DNA from 3 places in the Brenneria sp. L3-3C-1 genome. Region 3 is predicted to be linked to each of the others. Evidence: predicted binding sites of a transcription regulator. Region 3 holds the regulator's gene; each other region holds the start of a gene.
What was found. The regulator Fur, encoded in region 3, represses iron uptake genes when iron is present. The targets are predictions, from matches to a motif close to ATAATAATGAGAACNACTATCAA.
Positions count from the first base shown of each region.

Region 1: a site for Fur is predicted at 1,491-1,513, ahead of fepD (Fe(3+)-siderophore ABC transporter permease). Genes of this name have one in related genera too.
Region 2: a site for Fur is predicted at 1,290-1,312, ahead of JG725_RS12440 (TonB-dependent siderophore receptor). Genes of this name have one in related genera too.

Region 1 is NZ_JAEMHF010000004.1:51,595-53,871, reverse strand. It holds gene fepG (iron-enterobactin ABC transporter permease) at 1-426, opposite strand, end outside; gene fepD (Fe(3+)-siderophore ABC transporter permease) at 426-1,421, opposite strand; gene entS (enterobactin transporter EntS) at 1,625-2,277, shown strand, end outside.
Region 2 is NZ_JAEMHF010000005.1:152,247-154,523, forward strand. It holds gene chaB (putative cation transport regulator ChaB) at 1-126, shown strand, start outside; gene JG725_RS12435 (DUF421 domain-containing protein) at 226-930, opposite strand; gene JG725_RS12440 (TonB-dependent siderophore receptor) at 1,356-2,277, shown strand, end outside.
Region 3 is NZ_JAEMHF010000002.1:191,956-194,232, forward strand. It holds gene fldA (flavodoxin FldA) at 193-720, shown strand; gene fur (ferric iron uptake transcriptional regulator) at 1,049-1,498, shown strand; gene glnS (glutamine--tRNA ligase) at 1,847-2,277, opposite strand, start outside.

The DNA of each region.
Region 1 (2,277 bases), on a different contig from region 3:
CCATGTCAATAGCCAGACCAGCGCCGAGGAGAGAATACCCCCCGCCAGGGCGCCGCCCGCAATACTGAATTCGCCGCCGTTAAACAGGATTATCGCCATCAGCGCACCGGTATAGGCGCCGGAGTTGAACCCGATAATGTCCGGACTGCCGAGCGAATTACGCAGCAGCGACTGGAAGATGGCGCCGCTGACGCCAAGCGCAGCGCCGAAGATCAGCGCCATGACCACGCGAGGCAAACGCCACTGAACCACAATGGTGACGATGTTGGCGGGGGCGTCGCCCCATAAAGCCCGAAGTATCTGCTCGATGCTGAGCGGCATGGTGCCTGAAACCAGTGCCAGTATCGCCAGCATCAGGCACAGCGTCGCCATGATGCCGCAATATCCGCGCCGACGCCGGGTGTTCTGAGCCAATCCGATCTGCATCACCCGTTTTTCCCTCCATGACGGCGGACCAGAGCAATCAGTACCGGGGAGCCGATAAAGGCGGTAACAATGGAAACGCGTAATTCTCCGGGCACAATAACCCGGCCGACCATATCGGAAATCAACAGCAGGCCCGGCGTCAGCAGCAGTACCCAGGGCAGGATCTTCCTCTGATCCGGACCGACCAGCCGACGGGCGATATGCGGCACCATCAGACCGATAAACGCAATCGGCCCCACCGCGGCGGTAGCGGCGCCGCATAACAGCGTGATGGCGATCAGGCCTAGCACCTGAATGACGGTGGTACGCGTGCCCAGCGCCTGCGCGATGTCATGCCCCATGTCCAGCACATTAAGGGAGCGAGCCAGTAACAAAGCCAGCGCCAACCCGGCCAGCACCGGCGCCGCGATCACTTTTATAATGTGCATGCTGCGGATATCCAGCGTACCGGCTTCCCAGAAACGAACATGGTCATAGACCAGCGGATCCATCAGCGAGATAGCGGAGGTCATTCCCGCCAGCACGGCGCCGAGCGCCACCCCGGCCAGGGTTAAACGAACCGGGCTGGACTTTCCCCGAGCCTGGAAAGCGATTAGCCATACCCCGATGCTGGATAATAGCGCGCCGCTGAAGGCGAACCACAGGTACTGTTCAGGCAGCGTTGCGCCGAAAAACGCGATACCGATTACCACCGCGAAGCTGGCGCCGGCATTTATACCTAAAATACCCGGGTCGGCCAGCGGATTGCGGGTCAGCGCCTGGATCAGCGCCCCGGATACGCCGAGCGCGGCGCCAGCCAGCAAACCGGCCAGCGTGCGCGGTATGCGGGCATCAAGGATAATCGTGCTGTCGGGATGGGAATGATCGCCGCTCAATATGTTGATGACGCTGGCAACGGAAATATATTTGGCGCCGACGAATAAACTGAGCAGACAGCACAGCATCAATAACAGACTGACGATGAGTAAGCCGTACAGCGGATGGCCGGTTATCATTCCCTTTGATGAGGGGCGCAGCAGATCGGCGTTATCCATCGGTGGAACTGGCGTCTTATTGGAATGCATATGCAAATGATTATAATTATCAATATAATTTGATATTGATTATAATAACATGCCTTTATCGCGAACAAAACGCTGGCGTCGATGAGGTTAGTTTTATCGACGCAATCGCAATGTACAACCGCCGGAAAAATGCCATGGACAGACCCTCCATTTTACTCAATTTCAGTTTACTCAAAGAGAATCGCGATTTCCGGGCGCTGTTTTGCGCGCGTTTTATCTCCGTTTTGGCGCTGGGTATGCTGACCGTGGCGGTTCCGGTGCAGATCCAGCAGATGACCGGTTCGACGCTTCAGGTCGGTCTGGCGGTCGTTCTGGCCGGGGGCGGCATGTTTATCGGCCTGTTGTTGGGCGGCGTTATGGCGGACAGATACAACCGCCGTCGCCTTATCCTGTTTGCCCGCGCCACCTGCGGCGCCGGATTCGCCGGTTTATTCCTGAATACGCTGGCACCGGAACCGTCGTTGATCCTGCTCTGGTTGCTTGCCGTATGGGATGGTTTTTTCGGCGCGGTCGGCATGACGGCATTGATGGCGGCCACCTCGGCGCTGGTCGGGCGCGAAAACCTCGCCTCGGCGGGAGGCATCAGTATGCTGACGGTACGCTTCGGCGCGGTGGTGTCTCCCGCCATCGGGGGAATGGTTATCGCCTGGGGCGATGTGGGCTGGAATTACGCTTTAGCCGCCGTCGGAACCTGGGTAACGCTGATCCCGCTCATTCGCTTGCCGTCGATGCCGCCGCCGCAGCAGCCGAAGGAGCATCCCGGGCGCGCGCTGCTGGCGGGCGTGGT
Region 2 (2,277 bases), on a different contig from region 3:
TATAAAGATGCTGACGACAGGCGGGGCGATGACAGTAGGGAAGAAACCGCTCATAAGGTGGCATGGAGCGCGGTGAAAAACCAGTATGAAAAAAAAGATGATAACAAGTGGCACAAGAAAAAATAACTCCCTACCATGGTAGCCGATGGCAATAAAAATATTATTGCTCGGTCGACCATTTGTCAGTGTCAGACTCTCGGTAATCTATAAATATTCAAGACCTTATTATTCCATAGGCTGAAACCCTGATTTAACCCATCGCGTTTTCCCACACCGGGGACATTTTTCCTTGTTGCTTCCAGGCTGGTTTTGCGCTTCATGATATTGTGTATGACTACAGTGACAACATGAATAATAACCTTTATCGTCTATTTCCTCTTTAATCGCTAACAGATATAAAGGTAACGTGGTCAAGCCAGGTTTAATGTCCTTTTTTTCATGCTCAAATACGCTGATATTTCCATCTATTTCAAGAAAGGCTAATTTAATCTGTCCAAGCTGTTCAATGCTTTTCTGCCGCAGCTCCATCATCACTTCATCCATTGAGAAACTTTGCTTTTGCAGGCTATGCCATTTCAATACGCCATCCTCAATAATCAAAAGCGGTTTTCCATCAAATTTTTCCTGGAAATAATCACTTTTCTTCAATGCATATGCAAACATCTTGTACAGCAAAATAACCACAACAAACACCACCAGTACTGGAAGCAGGGGCGTATCGTCATATAAAGCCACATCCCCGGCCGCCGATCCCAGAGATAAAACGATCACTAACTCTAACGGCGTCATTTGCTTAATTCCACGCCGGCCGATCAGTTTGATAAAAGTTAAAACGAAAAAGAATGAGATGATCGAGCGTACGGCGACCTCTCCTAAGTAGCTGATGGGGAAATTATTAATAGCCATCCGACTCACATCAAAAACGACCATATATCACTCTTCCGATAAAGTAGCGTAATAATGAGGGTAGGCTATATATGCGCTTGCGTCGCTCTCTAACGCTCATCGTCTTTATCATTAGGATGGCAGGATAAATATCGCTTGATGACAAGTATGGCAATCATCGCCCACATCCGAGCGGTATCTTTGTCAGGAATGCCTGTCCGCGGTTACCTATAAACCCCCATAAGAAATACTGCCTATTCGTTCTTTACGCAAAGACGTTTTTATATAATTAATTGTTTTTAATAAATAAATTAGACATCCCCATTGATGTATTCATCATTACGATCCTCTTTTCACGCCACACATTATGGAGGAAATGTGAGGTTTTTCCCGACATATATACAATGATAATCATTATTATTATCATTAGTCTTTGCTTGCAATTATGTACATAAATGGGGATAAATATAATGAATGTAACAACTAATTACATTAAGCGACCATTGGCCGTACTGCTGGCTGGAATTTTGAGCGGTAACGTCTACGCAGCAGAAGAAACACAAGAAGATGTCATGGTAGTGCAGGCGACGGCGGAGGAAGCGCTGAAACAGCAGCCAGGGGTTTCCATCATTACCGCCGAGGATATTCAGAAATCGCCGCCGGTTAATGACCTGTCGGATCTTATTCGTAAAATGCCCGGCGTTAATCTGACCGGCAACAGCGCCACTGGCGCTCGCGGCAATAATCGCCAGATCGATATCCGCGGCATGGGGCCGGAGAACACGCTGATTCTAATCGACGGCAAACCGGTTTCCTCGCGTAATGCCATCCGCTATAGCCGGACAGGTGAACGTGACACCCGCGGCGATACCAACTGGGTGCCGGTGGAGATGGTCGAGCGGGTCGAAGTATTGCGCGGTCCGGCCGCCGCACGCTATGGTTCCGGCGCGGCGGGCGGTGTGGTGAATATTATTACCAAACGCCCCACCAACGACTGGCATGGCTCATTCACTGTGTATACCAATCAGCCGGAAGATAATAAAGAAGGCGCCACCAACCGGGCTAACTTTAGCCTTAACGGCCCGTTGATCGACGATACGCTGACCATGCGGGTGTATGGCAATATCAATAAGACTGACGCCGACGCCGCCGATATCAATAGTTCCATCGCCGATACCACTGCCGCCGGGCGCGAAGGGGTGCGCAACAGAGATATCAACACGCTGTTGTCGTGGAAGATCAATCCCCAGCAGATCATGGATTTCGAATACGCTTACAGCCGTCAGGGCAATATCTACGCCGGGGATGTTCAGTACAGTAACCATGACTCGCTGCCCGCCGGTCAGACCGATATTGTGGAAAATATGTACGGCCAGGAAACCAACCGTTTGT
Region 3 (2,277 bases):
GTTAAAAAATTTAATCACCAAGGGTCGTCAGCCGGGGCGACAACAGGAAAATGCGTATCAGCAAAATACCCGCCACAATTTACCGATGCTTACCGATACGAGTTTCTCATGCCGGGCGCGTCTGCTATTATTAGCCGATAAGTGGGTAAAACACGGCATCATACCATTAAGAATCAAGAGGTTATTCAATTCATGGCACTCATAGGAATTTTCTTTGGCAGTGACACTGGCAATACCGAGAACATTGCCAAGACGATCCAACAGCAACTGGGAACCGACGTTGCCGAAGTTCATGACATCGCCAAAAGCAGCAAAGAAGATCTTGAAGCGTTCGATATTTTATTGCTCGGTATCCCTACCTGGTACTACGGGGAAGCGCAGTGCGACTGGGATGACTTTTTCCCTACGCTGGAAGAGATCGACTTCAGCGGTAAACTGGTTGCCTTGTTCGGCTGCGGCGATCAGGAAGACTATGCCGAGTACTTCTGTGACGCCATGGGCACCATCCGCGATATCATTGAACCGCATGGCGCGACGATTATTGGACACTGGCCGACGGAAGGGTATTACTTTGAAGCCTCTAAAGGTCTGGCTGATGACAACCACTTCATCGGTTTGGCCATCGACGAAGATCGTCAACCCGAACTGACCAGCGAGCGCGTTACAGCCTGGGTAAAACAGATCGGCGACGAACTGAATCTGAAAGAACTGGTAGGCTGAGCCGATTCTCTGGCTCTGATGACACTCTCGTCAGAGCCAGATTGATAGAAAAAACCTCTCATAAAAATTGATACATTTTTTTAACTTCTCCTTATAAGTATGTACAATACCCACATCGGTTCTGTGCGTTCATTGAACGTTCCTCATTTACCAACAATACATTGCATGGTACACCTGTAGTGTATGTGGAAATAATATTGTTAACATTCCATGGTTTTCATTTTGAATGCGCAGTTCTATAATTGGGACGTTATTACATTTTTTGAGCCGACCGATGACATAGGCTAGGTAGCCTCCATTGATAAGTAAGCAACAGGACTAAATCCGCATGACTGACAACAACATCGCATTAAAGAAGGCCGGCCTGAAAGTCACTCTTCCAAGACTGAAAATTCTGGAAGTGTTGCAGGATCCGGAGTGCCATCACGTCAGTGCGGAAGATTTATATAAGAAACTGATTGATATGGGTGAAGAGATTGGTCTAGCGACCGTCTACCGCGTACTGAATCAGTTTGATGATGCGGGGATCGTAACCCGTCATAATTTTGAAGGCGGTAAATCCGTTTTTGAACTGACGCAGCAGTATCATCATGACCATCTGATTTGTCTGGATTGTGGCAAAGTGATTGAATTCCGTGACGAATATATCGAAGCACGCCAACGCGAAATAGCGGAAAGACACGGTATCAAGTTGACCAACCACAGTTTGTATCTGTATGGCCATTGCAGTGAAGGGGATTGCCGTGAAGACGAAACCCTGCACGATGCAAGAAGATAAATCGACCGCATAAAAAATCGCCTGAAGCGATTTTCAGACCATTGACATAGCCTGTTATTAGGGAGAGCGTGGCGAGGGGTCGTAGCGGCGTAAGCCGCCGACAAATTTGCCAGGAGCAAATTTGAACAGCATTTATGCTGGCCCGCAGGGTGGGGCACAAGGATGTGTCCCATAATGGCCCCTCGGTACGGTAGGCCCGGGTATCTCAGGCTTACAGACGACTTTGTCAGCAACCTCTTTTCAACGTCGCTTGCGACGATCCGTAGGGTGACGGACTTCCTGTCCGTCATAAAATAAAACCGCCGAGGCGGTTTTATTTTTGTTTTACTCTGTAAGCCAATCCCGCTATCACCCCACCCAGGTATCCCGCAGGCCTACCGTGCGATTAAACACCAGATGCTGCGCGCTGGAATAAACCCGATCGGCGCAGAAGTAGCCTTCGCGCTCAAACTGATACGCTTTTTCCGCTTCCGCCTGCGCCAGACTCGCCTCAACGAATCCCTGCACCACTTTCAGCGATTCCGGGTTGATGGTTGACAGGAAATCATCCGCCGCCGCCGGATTGGCGACGCTAAACAGACGATCGTACAAGCGGAACTCCGCCGGCAACGCATGCGCTACGGACACCCAGTGAATCACGCCTTTTACCTTGCGGCCATCAGCCGGATCTTTACTTAAGGTATCCGGATCGTAGCGACAGTAGATGGCGGTGATGGCGCCCTGCTCGTCTTTATCAATATGTTCCGCTTTAATCACATAAGCGTTACGCAGACGAACCT